One region of the Streptomyces sp. NPDC005925 genome, then DNA from elsewhere that is predicted to be linked to it. Evidence: riboswitches for the same ligand, from Rfam matches in the RefSeq annotation. Region 1 holds a riboswitch; each other region holds the start of a gene.

What was found. Region 1 has a riboswitch for thiamine pyrophosphate ahead of ABZ354_RS17655 (thiamine ABC transporter substrate-binding protein). Riboswitches for the same ligand answer to the same signal wherever they lie in the genome.
Region 2: another riboswitch for thiamine pyrophosphate. It lies ahead of thiC (phosphomethylpyrimidine synthase ThiC); the one in region 1 lies ahead of ABZ354_RS17655 (thiamine ABC transporter substrate-binding protein).
Region 3: another riboswitch for thiamine pyrophosphate. It lies ahead of thiO (glycine oxidase ThiO); the one in region 1 lies ahead of ABZ354_RS17655 (thiamine ABC transporter substrate-binding protein).

Annotation. Positions count from the first base shown of each region.
Region 1 covers NZ_JBEXVL010000013.1:98,498-103,680, reverse strand. Annotated here, with positions in the region: gene ABZ354_RS17670 (phosphatidate cytidylyltransferase) at 1-97, shown strand, start outside; gene ABZ354_RS17665 (SPW repeat protein) at 479-949, opposite strand; gene rlmN (23S rRNA (adenine(2503)-C(2))-methyltransferase RlmN) at 1,223-2,329, shown strand; TPP riboswitch at 2,354-2,459, shown strand; gene ABZ354_RS17655 (thiamine ABC transporter substrate-binding protein) at 2,595-3,635, shown strand; gene ABZ354_RS17650 (iron ABC transporter permease) at 3,611-5,183, shown strand, end outside.
Region 2 covers NZ_JBEXVL010000011.1:52,711-57,893, reverse strand. Annotated here, with positions in the region: gene ABZ354_RS15820 (metallophosphoesterase) at 1-327, shown strand, start outside; gene ABZ354_RS15815 (hypothetical protein) at 521-1,378, shown strand; gene thiC (phosphomethylpyrimidine synthase ThiC) at 1,439-3,259, opposite strand; TPP riboswitch at 3,253-3,442, opposite strand; gene ABZ354_RS15805 (YibE/F family protein) at 3,516-5,021, shown strand.
Region 3 covers NZ_JBEXVL010000002.1:465,804-470,986, reverse strand. Annotated here, with positions in the region: gene thiE (thiamine phosphate synthase) at 1-461, opposite strand, end outside; gene ABZ354_RS04820 (Rv2175c family DNA-binding protein) at 686-1,051, opposite strand; gene ABZ354_RS04815 (FAD-dependent oxidoreductase) at 1,169-2,410, opposite strand; gene ABZ354_RS04810 (hypothetical protein) at 2,449-2,793, opposite strand; TPP riboswitch at 2,843-2,954, shown strand; gene thiO (glycine oxidase ThiO) at 2,952-4,154, shown strand; gene thiS (sulfur carrier protein ThiS) at 4,151-4,351, shown strand; gene ABZ354_RS04795 (thiazole synthase) at 4,354-5,148, shown strand.

The DNA of each region.
Region 1 (5,183 bases):
GCCCGGCCACGGCGGCATCATGGACCGTCTGGACTCCCTCCTGCCGACGGCACCCGTGGTGTGGCTGCTGCTGGTGCTGTTCGTGGGCTCCGGCTGACGCGTCCGGTACGCAACCGCAGGCGAAGGCTCGCCGTCCGTACGGGGCGGCGAGCCTTTGTCATGCGTTCACAAGCTCATACGCGCGCACGCGAACTCGCGGGCTCACGCGCGCAGACCGCACGGACTCATGGGCTCTCGAGCGGGCGCCCTGGGGCGGGTGTGGGGTGCTCCCATCCCGTACGCCCCCGTGCGCCATCGACCCAGGCAGAGTCGAGCAGACGTGGCCCAGGGCGTCCAGGCCGTTCGCACAGCGGCGCCCTTCACCTGGACGCCATGAACCACGCCCGCTCCACGGTGTGTGGGTCGACGGTGTACGGGACGGGGGCTGGGGTGAGTGGTGGGTCGAGGCCGGTTGCGGCCTTCGGATGGACGATTGCTGTCACCTTCGCGCGGAAGAGCGGTCGCCGGACGACTGACTCACCGGTCGGGCGGCTGCGGCGGCCATGAGGGCCAGCAGGAGCGCGATCACGCCGACGACGATGTTGTTGACGATGGTCCTGGTCGTGCTGACGTCACCTGCCACAACCCAAGGCGCCAAGATCGTCCACACGCTGAGCGCGCAAGCGGCCCACGCCATGCTGTGCGACCGCTCGTATGCCCGGCCGAAGCCACCGCTCATGATCACGGCGTACGCGATGCCGACGATCAGATTGTTGACCGCCAAGGTGGAGAAATTGTTGAAACCCGCGATCCACGGTGAGGCCGCCAGGTACAGGCCTGTGATCAGGGCCATGGCCTCGACGGCCTGTGCCATGGGAGTAGTCGCGACACGCTCGGCCATCTCATGCCGATTGCGCATGGCAAGGATGTCGGGATGCGTTGCCATGTCCGATTGGGGCTGCGTCGCCATTCCGATACCTCCCGCTTTATAAGTTATGTGCATTACGTGAAGTCGAGTACCCCACGGGGACCGGGTAACCGTCGCTGAGCCGCCCGAGTCCGAGATGCTGCGGAGGCCAGGCGGGGCGCCGCCTCAACCGAGGGGCGGAGCCCGCCACCCGGTCGCCGGGCCGTCCGGGCCGTCCGAGGGGGACCGGCAACGACGAGTGACGACCACCGACGACAGGTGTCCCTGGCGACCGTCGCAGGTCAGGCGAAATCGATCTGCGACACTGGTACGGCCATGCCTAAGCCCGGAGAACTCACATTCGTCGCCCCGCGCGGAGCCAAGAAGCCGCCGCGGCACCTCGCCGACCTCACGCCCGCCGAGCGCAAGGAGGCCGTTGCCGCGATCGGTGAGAAGCCGTTTCGCGCCAAGCAGCTCTCGCAGCACTACTTCGCGCGGTACGCGCACGACCCGGAGCAGTGGACCGACATTCCGGCCGCCGCCCGCCCCAGGCTGCGGGACGCGCTGCTTCCCGAGCTGATGACGGTCGTACGGCATCTGTCGACCGACCAGGGGACCACCCGCAAGACGCTGTGGCGGCTGTTCGACGGGACGCTCGTCGAGTCGGTGCTGATGCGCTACCCGGACCGGGTCACCATGTGCATCAGTTCGCAGGCGGGGTGCGGGATGAACTGCCCGTTCTGCGCGACCGGGCAGGCCGGGCTGGACCGGAATCTGTCCACCGCCGAGATCGTCCACCAGATCGTGGACGGGATGCGGGCCCTCAGGGACGGAGAGGTGCCCGGGGGGCCGGCCCGGCTGAGCAACATCGTGTTCATGGGTATGGGCGAGCCCCTCGCCAACTACAACCGCGTAGTGGGGTCCATCCGGCGGCTCACCGATCCCGAGCCCGACGGGCTGGGGCTGTCGCAGCGCGGGATCACCGTGTCGACCGTCGGTCTCGTGCCGGCCATCCACCGGTTCGCCGACGAGGGCTTCACGTGCCGTCTCGCGATCTCGCTGCACGCCCCCGACGACGAACTGCGCGACACGCTCGTCCCCGTGAACACCCGCTGGAAGGTGCGCGAGGTCCTCGACGCCGGGTTCGAGTACACCGGGAAGTCGGGGCGGCGGCTGTCCATCGAGTACGCCCTCATCCGCGACATCAACGACCAGGCATGGCGTGGCGACCGCCTCGGACGGCTGCTCAAGGGCAGGCCCGTCCACGTCAACCTGATCCCGCTGAACCCGACGCCCGGCTCCCAGTGGACCGCGTCGCGGCCCGAGGACGAGAAGGCGTTCGTCGACGCGATCGCCGCGCACGGTGTGCCGGTGACGATCCGGGACACCCGTGGACAGGAGATCGACGGGGCGTGTGGTCAGCTCGCCGCCAGCGAGAGGTAATCTGACCGGCGTACGGACATCTTCATATTCCGACAGGGGAGCGCCACAGCGCTGAGAGTGCGGCACCGGCCGCAGACCCTCCGAACCTCGCCCAGGTCATTCTGGGTAGGGAGATCGGTCATCACTCGAGCTGTTGCGCCCTGCCCGCGAACCTCCGGGGTTCGCGGGCAGGGCCGCGTCTCTTCCTGGTCAACCCAGGAGGAATTCAGTGGGTATTTCCAGCACCACCAAGAAGCGGATCACTGTCCTTCTCGTCGGGCTCGGCATGGTCGGTGGCCTCGCCGGCTGCGGGTCGTCCGACGACGGGCAGGGTGCGGGCGGCGGGTCCACGACCGTCACGCTCGTCAGCCATGATTCGTGGGCCGTGTCCAAGGGCGTTCTCGCGGCCTTCGAGAAGGAGTCCGGGTACAAGGTCCGCGTCCTCAAGGACGGGGACGCCGGCGCCGCCGTCAACAAGGCGATCCTGACCAAGGACAACCCGCAGGGGGACGTCTTCTTCGGCGTCGACAACACCCTGCTGTCCCGCGCGCTCGACAACGGCCTGTTCCAGCCGTACGAGCCGGAGGGGGCCGGGAACATCAAGCCCGAGTACCGGGCCGACGAGAGCGAGCACCGGGTCACGGCCGTCGACACCGGGGATGTCTGCGTCAACTACGACAAGGCCTGGTTCGGCAAGCACAAGCTGAACCCGCCCGAGTCCTTCGACGATCTTGTCGCGCCGCGGTACAGGGATCTTCTCGTCACCTCGAACGCCGCCACCTCCTCGCCCGGGCTCGGATTCCTGCTCGGCACCGCCGCCAAGTACGGAGACGGAGGCTGGCAGGGGTACTGGAAGAAGCTCAGGGCCAACGGCGTGAAGGTGGTCGACGGCTGGGAGCAGGCCTACAACGAGGAGTTCTCCGGCTCGGCCGGCGGCCGGAAGGCCAGGGGCGACCGGCCGCTCGTCGTGTCGTACGCGTCCTCCCCGCCCGCCGAGGTCGTCTTCGCCGACCCCAAGCCGGACACCGCGCCGACCGGGGTCGCCCGGGGGACGTGCTTCCGGCAGGTCGAGTACGCGGGGCTGCTCAGCAACGCCCGGAACGGCGAGGGCGGCAAGGCGCTGCTCGACTTCCTGATCAGCAGGCGGTTCCAGGACGACATGCCGATGAACATGTTCGTCTACCCGGTGGTCGAGGGCGCCGCGGTGCCCGAGGAGTTCGTGAAGTACGGGCCGCAGGCCGCCTCTCCGCAGACCCTGGAACCCGCGAAGATCGCCGATCACCGTGACCAGTGGGTCAAGTCGTGGACCTCGCTCGTACTGAAGTAGCCGCCAGGCGGCGCGGGAACGCGGCGCGGCTCGGGCTGATGGCCGTGCCCGTCGCGTTCTTCGCGGTGTTCTTCGCCTACCCGGTCGCCGCGATCGTCGCGCGCGGCCTGAAGGCCGGCGGGTCGTGGCACCCCGGGCGGATCCTGGACGTGCTGGCGGATCCCGGCGTGCGGCACGTCCTGTGGTTCACCACCTGGCAGGCGCTCGTCTCCACGGCCCTCACGCTGCTGATCGCGTTGCCCGGCGCGTACGTCTTCGCGCGTTTCGCGTTCCGCGGCAAACAGGTCCTGCGGGCGCTCGTGACCGTGCCGTTCGTGCTGCCGACCGTCGTCGTCGGTACGGCGTTCCTGGCACTCGTCGGCCGCGGCGGGCTGCTGGACGAGCTGTGGGGCGTACGGCTGGACACCACCGTGTGGGCGATCCTGCTCGCCCACGTCTTCTTCAACTACGCCGTCGTCGTACGGACCGTCGGCGGGCTGTGGTCCCAGCTCGACCCGCGGCAGGAGGAGGCCGCGCGGATGCTGGGCGCCTCCCCGCTGCGGGCCTGGCGGCAGGTCACCCTGCCCGCGCTGGCGCCCGCCGTGGCCGCCGCCGCGCTCATGGTCTTCCTGTTCACCTTCACGTCGTTCGGTGTGGTCCAGATCCTCGGCGGGCCCACCTTCTCGACGCTGGAGGTCGAGATCTACCGGCAGACCTCGGAGATCTTCGATCTGTCCACGGCGGCCGTCCTGACGATGATCCAGTTCGCGGCCGTCGGCGCGATCCTCGCCCTGCACGCCCGGACCGTGCGGCGCCGGGAGACCGCGCTGCGGCTGGTCGACGCCTCGGTGACCGCGCGCCGGCCGCGCGGCACGGGCCAGTGGGCGCTGCTGGCCGGCGTCGTCGCGACGGTCGCCGTACTGCTGTTTCTGCCGCTCGCCGTGCTGGTACGGCGTTCCCTGGACGCGCCGCGACTCGGCTACTACCGGGCGCTGACCGACGACGGGGGAGTGTTCCTCGTGCCGCCGATCGAGGCCCTCGCCAATTCCCTCCAGTACGCCCTCGCCGCCACCGCCATCGCCGTGGTGATCGGCACGCTCGCCGCCACCGCGCTGACCAGACGGGACACCGGGGCGTTCGTACGCGGCTTCGACGCGCTGCTGATGCTGCCGCTCGGCGTGTCCGCCGTGACGGTCGGCTTCGGGTTCCTCATCGCTCTCGACGAGCCGCCGCTCGACCTGCGGGCCTCCTGGATCCTCGTGCCGCTCGCCCAGGCACTCGTCGGCGTCCCCTTCGTCGTACGGGCCATGCTGCCCGTGCTGCGCGCGGTGGACGTACGGCTGCGGGAGGCCGCCGCCGTGCTGGGGGCCTCCCCGTGGCGGGTGTGGCGTGAGGTGGACCTGCCGATGGTGCGGCGGGCGCTGCTGGTCGCGGCCGGGTTCGCGTTCGCGGTGTCGCTCGGCGAGTTCGGGGCGACGGTGTTCATCGCGCGGCCCGACAACCCGACGCTGCCGGTGGCCGTGGCGCGGCTGCTGGGGCGCCCCGGCGACCTCAACTACGGGCAGGCCA
Region 2 (5,183 bases), on a different contig from region 1:
ACCGTCCGCGAGACGATCACGCGCAACGACGCGGACGAGGTCTGGGATCTCTTCCGCAAGTTCACCAAGCGTTTCTCCTTCCGCGACGAAGGCGGCTCCGACGCCGTTCGCTCCCTCCTCGATACGTACGGCGGCACCCGTATCGTTCACGGCCACAGCCCGATTCCCTACCTGCTCGGTGAAGTGGGCTCCGAGGACGGCGAGGACAACGCGGGCCCGGTCGTCAACGGGCCGCACGTCTACGCCGACGGACTCGCCATCGCGATGGACGGCGGGGTGACCATGGCCGGGAAGCTGCTGGTCCAGCAACTTCCCCTGGACATCTGAGCCCTCGCCGGGCCGACGCCCGGCACGGCTGGCCGGCGCGCCGACCGCGCGGGCCGGGACCCAATTTCTGCAAACCCCCTGTCACCACGCGCCGTCACCGCTCTACCATCGGCTTATCCGTAGCAGGCTCCCCTCCGTTTCTGCCCGACGGCTCGTCGGCATGCGAGCCCCAAGCCCTACGGAGCATCGGGGGATGCACATGAACAGCGTTCCGCAGCACCTGCTGAGCGAGGACCGCCAGGAGTACGAGCGGCTCCTCGATGAGGCGCTGCGCTCCGCACCACACCGCCCGGATCCGGCCGCTGGGCTCACCCCCGAACAGCTGCGCACCATGGCGCTGGGCGCCACCGCCTTCATCACGGCGGCCGCGGCGACCGAGTACCAGCACTACATCAAGGTCCGCGAGGAACTGCGCCGCCCGGTCCCCTCCGCCTCGTCATCCGGCCGCGACTCCGGCTCCGCCGAGTCGGGCTCGGCCGGCGTGGGGCCCAACACCGCGATGGGCGACGTCGCCGAGACCACCGGTGCGGGCGCGGCCGCAGTCGTCGCGGTTCTGGCGCCCGTCCTCGCGGGCACCGCCGCAGCGATCTTCCTGCTCGTCGGGTACCTCCTGAAGATGCTCACGCCCGAACCTGCGTTCGCCCGGACCATGCTCACCACCGGGTGGGTCTTCGGCGCCCTGACCGCGATCGCGATCCTCGTCGCCGCCGCGGGGCTGCTGCTGACCGCGCTGCGCAACAGGCCGCCGGACGACGCCGGTCTGTACGGCGCGCCGGACGCGGAAGTGACCAGGGCCCGGGAGGCATGGCTCGCGGCCCTGCTGGAGCGCGGCGTCCTGCCGTTCCTCCAGGAGGCCCTGACCGACCCGGGCTCGACGACCGTGCCGCGCGGTACGGCACCGCCCGCACCGACCAGCCGCATGCCCCGCCTCGGCTACGACCGTCCCGGGTTCAGCAGCCCCGGCGACGACGGAACCGGCCGACGCCCGCGCTTCTCCAGCCCGGACTACACAAGCCCGGACTTCGGAGGCCCGGACCATCAGCCGGAGTAGCCGTGACCGGCGCCGCCCGGAGGCCCTGAACGCCCAGGAACCTCCGGAACCGCCGCCGTCTCAGTCCGCTATCGGCAGGTACAAGCGGTTACCCGCTGCCGCGAACTCCTCCGACTTCTGATCCATGCCCGCCTCGATCTCGGTCCTGCTGCCGCCGTGTTCGCGCCGGATGTCCTGCGAGATTTTCATCGAACAGAATTTCGGCCCACACATCGAGCAGAAGTGGGCCGTCTTGGCCGGTTCGGCCGGCAGCGTCTCGTCGTGGAACTCCCGTGCCGTGTCCGGGTCGAGAGCCAGGTTGAACTGGTCCTCCCATCGGAACTCGAACCGGGCGTCGGACAGCGCGTCGTCCCACTCCTGCGCGCCGGGGTGCCCCTTGGCGAGGTCGGCCGCGTGCGCCGCGATCTTGTAGGTGATGACCCCGGTCTTGACGTCGTCCCGGTCGGGCAGGCCCAGGTGTTCCTTGGGCGTGACGTAGCAGAGCATTGCCGTGCCCCACCAGGCGATCATCGCGGCGCCGATGCCCGAGGTGATGTGGTCGTACGCCGGCGCGACGTCCGTGGTCAGCGGGCCGAGGGTATAGAACGGAGCTTCATCGCAGATCTCCTGCTGAAGGTCGATGTTCTCTTTGATCCTGTGCATCGGGACATGTCCCGGGCCCTCGATCATGGTCTGTACGTGAAAACGCTTCGCGACCCGGTTGAGTTCCCCGAGCGTGCGCAGTTCCGCGAACTGCGCCTCGTCGTTGGCGTCCGCGATCGAGCCCGGCCTGAGGCCGTCACCGAGGGAGTACGTGACGTCGTAGGCGGCGAGGATCTCGCAGAGTTCCTCGAAGTTCTCGTACAGGAACGACTCCTTGTGGTGTGCCAGGCACCAGGCGGCCATGATCGAGCCGCCGCGCGAGACGATGCCGGTCTTGCGGTGGGCCGTCAGCGGCACGTACGCCAGGCGCACCCCCGCGTGGACCGTCATGTAGTCCACGCCCTGCTCGGCCTGTTCGACGACCGTGTCCTTGTAGATCTCCCAGGTCAGCTCCTCCGCCCGGCCGTCGACCTTCTCCAGGGCCTGGTAGAGCGGGACCGTGCCGATCGGGACGGGGGAGTTGCGCAGGACCCACTCGCGGGTGGTGTGGATGTTGCGGCCGGTGGAGAGGTCCATGACCGTGTCGGCGCCCCAGCGGGTCGCCCACGTCATCTTCTCGACCTCCTCCTCGATGGAGGAGGTCACCGCCGAGTTGCCGATGTTGGCGTTGACCTTCACCAGGAACCGCTTGCCGATGATCATCGGTTCGGTCTCGGGGTGGTTGATGCTGGCGGGCAGTACGGCGCGGCCTGCCGCGATCTCCTCGCGGACCACCTCGGGTGACACGTTCTCCCGGATGGCCACGTACTCCATCTCGGGCGTGATCTCACCACGTCGCGCATACGCGAGCTGGGTGACCGCCCGGCCGTCCCGGCCGCGGCGCGGTTGGCGTGGACGGCCGGGGAAGACCGCGTCGAGGTTGCGCAGTCCTCCGCGCGGTGAGGTGTGCTTGATCCCGTCGTCCTCGGGACGGACGGGCCGGCCCGCGTATTCCTCGGTGTCCCCGCGGGCCACGATCCAGTTCTCGCGCAGCGGAGACAGCCCGCGGCGGACGTCGGTGTCGACGTCCGGATCGGTGTACGGGCCGGACGTGTCGTACAGCGTGACGGACTGCCCGTTGGTGAGGTGCACCTGACGGACCGGCACCCGCAGGTCGGGGCGCGAGCCCGCGACGTACGCCTTGTGCCCGCCGATGGGTTTCCCGGTCTGCGTGCCGCTCGATCCCTCGGCCGGTCCGACGGCCGCACCGTCGGACCGGGGCTGCTCGGAGGCAGGCGTGCGTGCGTCCTTGTCGGTCATGAGACCTAACTCCCTACGCCGGCATTACCCGGTAACAGGTTCGGCGGTCGACGCAGCGGTTTCCGTCTGCCGACGCTTCGTGGGGAACGTCACCCGACTTCGGTGATGTTTCCCGTGAAACATCGCTGGGACGGAGGTCAGCGCCCTCTCAGCCCGGTGCTCCGAGCTCCCGCGTGTACAAAAGGTGCCCCCACGCTAGCGGCAATTCGGGCGCGGTGAACAGAAGGGTCCCTTTGTTTCTTGCGATGATCGGTCGGTGACCACGACGCAGCATCCTCCGTACCCACCGTCCGAGCCCCCGCGCGGCACCGGCGGCGGCCGAGGCGCCAGCCCCGGACACGGGCACGGCTCAGGAGGTCACGGACACGGTCCCGAAGGACCCGGTCCGGGGGCCGGTGACGACGGCAAGGAGCCCGGGGCCGGGTCCAGTGCCGACGGGAACGGCCACGGCCACGGGCAAGCGCACAGCCATGCGCACGGTCCTGCGGCTCCGGCGTCCCGTCAGCTGCGCAAGGTCATCGCGGCCGTCCTCATCCCGTTCGCCGCGGCGGTGCTGGTCGGGCTCGCGGTGCTCTGGCCCGGTGGCGCCCCGCCGCACGAGCGCACCGGTGTCGGCTTCGACCGGCAGACGCAGCAGGCCACGGTCACCACGGTGGACAAGGTGAGCTGCGAGTCCGTCAACGTCTCGGGCGGCACGCCGACCGGCGACACCTCCACGGCCGAGGGTTCCTCAGCCCAGCAGCAGGCGACCGGCACCTGCAAGAAGGCGACCATCCGCATCGACTCGGGCAAGGACAGGGGCCGTACGTTCATCGAGATCGTGCAGCCGGACCAGTCACGGCAGTTGGAGCAGGGCCAAGAGGTCGTGGTCGCCTACGAGCCTTCCGCTCCGAAGGACCTGCAGTACTCGGTCACCGACGTCAACCGCCGATTCCCGATGGCGCTGCTCGCCGGGGTCTTCGCCCTCGCCGTCGTCGCCGTCGGTCGGCTGCGTGGCGTCATGGCGCTGGTCTCGCTGGCCATCAGCTTCCTGGTGCTCAACTTCTTCGTGCTGCCGGCGATTCTGCAGGGTTCGAATCCGCTGGCCGTGGCGGTGGTCGGGTCGAGCGCCATCATGCTGATCGCGCTGTACATGTGTCACGGTCTGTCGGCCAGGACGTCGGTCGCGGTGCTCGGCACCTTGATCTCCCTGCTGATCATCGGGGTCCTCGGCTCGCTGTTCATCGGCTGGGCCGCGCTCGCCGGCAACACCGACGACAACACCGGTCTCATCCACGGTCTCTATCCGTCGATCGACATGAGCGGCCTGCTGCTGGCCGGCGTCATCATCGGTTCGCTCGGTGTCCTGGACGACGTGACGGTCACGCAGACCTCGGCGGTCTGGGAACTGCACGAGGCCAACCCGTCGATGGGCCGGCGCGGGCTGTACCGCGCGGGCATCCGCATCGGCCGGGACCACATCGCGTCGGTCGTCAACACGCTCGTCCTCGCCTACGCGGGCGCCGCGCTGCCGCTGCTGCTGCTGTTCTCGATCGCGCAGAGCAGTGTGGGGACGGTCGCCAACAGTGAGCTGGTGGCCGAGGAGATCGTGCGCACGCTGGTCGGTTCGATCGGCCTGGTCGCCTCGGTGCCGGTCACCACGGGTCTCGCGGCTCTGGTGGTCTCCGCCGACCGGACGGAAACGGGCGGCGTCCCCCCGGCGCAGACGGCTGTTCCGGTCGCGGCCCGCAGCGGCGGACGGGGCCGGCGCCGCAAGCGGTGACGGCGGCCGGGCCCGTGACGCGGTCGCGGTGTGCGGTCGCGGTCGCGGTGACGGACCGCCCGGCGCGCGCAAACGGTGAGAGTGCCGGGACCGACCCGTGTCGGGCCCGGACGCTGACACGGATGCCGCAAGGAGCGGGGCGGGCGGTGGGCGGCCGGGGGG
Region 3 (5,183 bases), on a different contig from region 1:
GGCTTGGTGGGGGTGGGCCAGCAGGGGCCGGTGCAGAAGTAGTCCACGCCGTCCTGTGCGGCGGCTGCCGCGGCCTCGGACCGGGCGTGCGTGGAGCGGCCGATCAGGACGTCCTCGCCGAGGATCGCGCGGGCGGCGGGGACCGGGAGGTCGCCCTGGCCGAGGTGGAGGACGCCGGCGCGGGCGGCGTGGGCGACGTCCGCGCGGTCGTTGACCGCGAGGAGTCTGCCGTGCCGGGCGCAGGCGTCGGCGAAGACCGTCAGGTGCTCCAGCTCCTCGGCGGCCTCCATGCCCTTGTCGCGCAGCTGCACGATGTCGACCCCGCCGGCGAGGACCGCGTCCAGGAACTCGGGCAGGTCACCCTGGCGCTTGCGGGCGTCCGTGCACAGGTAGAGGCGGGCGTCTCCGAGCGCGGCGCGTGCGGCGCCCGTGGCGGTGGCAGCGTCGGGTATGTCGGGCATGCGTGGATCCCCCGGGTCTTCGGTGCGTGGGCAGGTGCGCGGGCCGTGCCGTGAGTGGCCGGCACCCGGATGCGGGTGTCTGCGCGCGGAGGTGCGAGGGTGCGGCGTACGGGCCGGGGCGTGGCCGGGCCGTGCTGGGCCCTGGCCGGGACCCGGGCGGGCGAACCGGCCCGTACGCCGACGGTGTCAGGTCGGATTCATGCTCTGCTCAATCGGGCTCGGGTTCAGACGGCGAGCGCCTGGGCGCGGCGCTTCACCTCCGTGCCGCGATTCTCGCTCAGGGCCTGCGCGGGCGTGCCCGGCAGGCTCGGGTCGGGGGTGAAGAGCCACTCCAGCATCTCTTCGACCGTGAAGCCGTCGTCCCGCAGGAGCGTCAGGGTGCCCGACAGGCCCTTGACGACCTTGTCCCCGTCGACGAAGGCGGCGGGAACGTGCAGCGCGCGGTTCTCGCCACGGCGTACGGCGATGAGCTGGCCGTCCTTGACCAGCTGTCGCACACGCGTCACCTCGACGCCGAACTGTTCGGCGATGTCGGGGAGGGTGAGCCAGGCAGGGACGAGAGCATCGATCTTTGCGTCAATCTCGGTCACGGAACAAAGCCTGCCATCTGCCACTGACAGCCGGAAGCCGGAGCCCCCCGCGCGGCGCACCGGCGGGTCGTGTACAGGCACGCGTACCGGCGGGGAACGGGGGGTGCGGCGCGGGTGTCAGGCCGTCGCCGCCTTCAGGGGACGCGCCGGGTCCGCGAGCAGCGGCGGGTTCATCGTGACGCCCGCCTCGATCAGCCGTCTGGCCTGGGCCAGGTCCCTCGGCCGGCCCACCGCGAGCAGGGCGACCAGCCGGTCGTCGCGCAACCAGCAGACCGTCCAGGCCGGTCCGGAGGGGTCGCCGCGCCACAGGACGGTGTCGGCGTCCGTGTGGTGGCCGGCGTACTGCACGAAGCGGCCGAACTGCTCGGACCAGAAGTACGGCACCGGGTCGTAGACCGCGGGTGGTTCGCCGAGCGCTTCGCCGACGATGTTCCGGGCGACGGTGCGCGGGCCCTGGAGCGCGTTGTCCCAGTGGTGCACCAGCAGCCGTTCGCCGTACCGGCCGGACGGGAAGGACGCGCAGTCGCCGACGGCGTGGACGTCCGGCGCGGAGGTGCGCAGGTGCGCGTCGGCGACCACCTCGCCCCGCGTGCCCAGCTCGATGCCGGAGTCGGCGAGCCACGCCGTGGCGGGGCGGGCGCCGATGCCGACGACGACCGCGTCGGCCGGGAGGCGCGCACCGTCGTCCAGGAGCACCACGCCCGGCTCGACGCACGCCACGCGCGCGTGCGTGCGCAGAACGGCGCCGGCTTCGGCGTACCAGGCGGTCATCGGCTCGGCCACCTCGGCGGGCAGCACGCCCGCGTGTGGCCGCTCCGCCGCCTCGACCACGGTGACGGCGCAGCCCGCCTCGCGCGCCGCCGTGGCGAACTCGGCGCCGATCCAGCCGGCGCCGACGACCACGATGTCGTGCTGCCGGGCGAGCACGGGCCGCAGCCGTTCGGCGTCGTCCAGGGTGCGCAGCAGATGCACGCCGGGCACGGCCCCGGAGCCCGGCAGCCGGACCGGTTCGGCGCCGGTGGCCAGCACGAGGACGTCGTACGGCACCGGCCCCTCGGCGGTGTCGAGTTCGTGGTCGGCGGGGCGGACGCCCAGGGCCTCGCGGCCGAGTCGGAGTTCGATGCCGAGTGCCTCGAAGTCAACGTCGAAGGCGGAGTCCTCGGCCTCGCCGAGCAGGACGGCCTTGGACAGCGGGGGCCGGTCGTACGGCTGGTGGGGTTCGGCGCCGATCAGTGTCACGGTGCCGGTGAAGCCCGCTTCCCGCAGGGCGACGGCGGTCTGCACACCGGCCATGCCCGCGCCCACGACGACCACGCGGCGTGCCGTGTCCCCTGCCCGGTCCTGCGTCTGCTCGCTCACCCGATCACCTTAGACACCTGAAGGCTCCCGAAGGCGGGTCAGCCGGGCGTGGCCTGCTCCACCACGCTGGTCCCGCTGCCCTCCCGGGACTCCCACGCCCAGGTCTCCTCCAGGCGCACGCGCCCGTCGGGCAGGTCGGCGACGGCCGACACGCAGTGCCCGCAGGCCGTGCCCCCGTCCCGTGTGAGCTGTACGTACCGGAAGTCCAGCCGGTCGCCGCGCCGGGTGCCCACGAGGTGCCCGCGTACGACGTCGCCGCCCGCGTAGTCGGCCCAGATCACGCCGTCCTGCTCGTGGTAGGTGAAGCGGGTGCGGGTGTCCACCTGGCCGGGCGCCTGGTCGGCGACGGGGGCGAGGACGAGGTTGTCGAGTGAACGTGCCACGGCGATGACTCCTCAGCGGTGCGGGCGGGGCGGGTTAGGGTGGCCAACGTAAAGCACTCGCGGGAGCCCGGACGCACCGGGCTGAGAGGGAGGCTGGCGGCCTCCGACCGTACGAACCTGATCCGGGTCATGCCGGCGAAGGGAGGGGCTGGACGCCCATGTCGCTCACGCGTACCCCCGACGTCCTCGCCGTCGGGGGCGGAATCATCGGACTGGTGACGGCCTGGCGGGCCGCGCAGCGCGGTCTCGCCACCGGCGTGGTGGATCCGGAGCCGGGCGGCGGGGCCGCCCGGGTGGCCGCCGGGATGCTGGCCGGCGTCACCGAACTGCACTACGGCGAGCAGACCCTGCTCGCCCTCAACCTGGTGTCGGCCGGACGCTATCCCCGCTTCGTGGCGGAGCTCACCGACCTCACCGGTCACGACCTCGGCTACCGCCGCTGCGGCACGCTCGCTGTCGCGCTGGACGCCGACGACCGCGCCCACCTGCGGGAACTGCACGCCTTCCAGCGGCAGTCGGGTCTCGAGTCGGAGTGGCTGTCGGGGCGGGAGTGCCGGCGCCTGGAGCCGATGCTGGCGCCGGGTGTGCGCGGCGGGCTGCGCGTCGACGGGGACCACCAGGTCGACCCGCGGCGCCTGGCCCGCGCGCTCGTGGCCGCCTGCGAGCGGGCCGGAGTGGTGTTCCACCGGCAGTGGGCCGAGCGGCTCACCGTCTCTGGGGACCGGGCCACCGGCGTCGTCACCGCCGACGGCACCGCGCTCACCGGCGGGCAGGTCGTCCTCGCCGCGGGCAGCCTCAGCGGGCGGCTCGCCGGTGTGCCGGACGCCGTGCTGCCACCCGTTCGACCCGTGAAGGGGCAGGTCGTACGGCTGGCCGTGCCGCAGCGGTACGCGCCGTTCCTGCACCGCACGGTGCGTGCCGTCGTACGCGGCGGTCATGTGTACCTGGTGCCCCGCGAGAACGGCGAGCTGGTGATCGGCGCGACCAGCGAGGAGATGGGCTGGGACACCACGGTCACGGCGGGCGGCGTGTACGAGCTTCTGCGCGACGCGCACGAGCTGGTGCCGGGCCTCACCGAGCTGCCCCTGACGGAGACCCGGGCCGGGCTGCGTCCCGGGTCCCCGGACAACGCTCCGCTGCTCGGCCCGACCGGGCTGCCGGGGCTGCTGCTGGCCACCGGGCACTACCGCAACGGCGTACTGCTCACGCCGGTCACCGGTGACGCCATGGCGCACGCGCTGGTCACCGGGGAGCTGCCCGAGGAGGCCCGCCCCTTCACCCCGAGGCGCTTCGACGCCACCACCCCCACGGACCCGTCCGCGCACACGGAGCAGACCGCACTCACGGAGCAGACCGCATGAACGTCTCCGTCAACGGGGACCCCCGGGAGTTCCGGCCCGGTACGGCTCTCGACGCCGTCGTGGCATCGCTCACCGCGGCGCCGGCCGGCGTGGCCGCCGCCCTCAACGAAACCGTCGTCCCGCGCGCGAAGTGGCCGTCGACGCCCCTGTCCGAGGGCGACCGCGTCGAGGTCCTCACCGCTGTCCAAGGAGGCTGACCATGGCCGACGACCCCTTCGTCCTCGGCGGTACGTCCTACACGTCCCGTCTGATCATGGGCACCGGCGGGGCGCCCGGCCTCGACGTCCTGGAGCGGGCGCTGGTGGCCTCCGGGACGCAGCTCACGACCGTCGCGATGCGGCGGGTCGACCCCGACGTGCACGGCTCGGTGCTGACGGTGCTGGACCGGCTCGGCATCCGGGTGCTGCCGAACACGGCGGGCTGCTTCACCGCGGGCGAGGCGGTGCTCACCGCGCGCCTGGCACGCGAGGCGCTCGGCACGGACCTGATCAAGCTGGAGGTCGTCGCCGACGAGCGCACCCTGCTGCCGGATCCGGTCGAGCTGCTGGACGCGGCGGAGACGCTGGTGGACGACGGGTTCACCGTGCTGCCGTACACGAACGACGACCCGGTGCTGGCGCGGAGACTGGAGGACATCGGCTGCGCGGCCGTGATGCCGCTCGGGTCGCCCATCGGATCCGGGCTCGGCATCCGCAACCCGCACAACTTCCAGCTGATCGTCGAGCACGCGCGCGTGCCGGTGATCCTGGACGCGGGTGCGGGGACGGCGTCCGACGTGGCACTGGCCATGGAGCTGGGCTGCGCGGGCGTGATGCTCGCCTCGGCGGTCACCCGGGCCCGGCAGCCGGTACTGATGGCGGCCGGCATGCGGCGCGCCGTGGAGGCGGGGCGGCTGGCCCGCCGCGCGGGGCGGATTCCCCGGCGGCACTTCGCGGAGGCGTCGTCCCCGGTGGAGGGCCGGGCGGTGCTGGACCCGGAGCGCCCCGCCTTCTGACGGACCGGCCGGGGCCCGCGGTGCGTCCCCCGGTG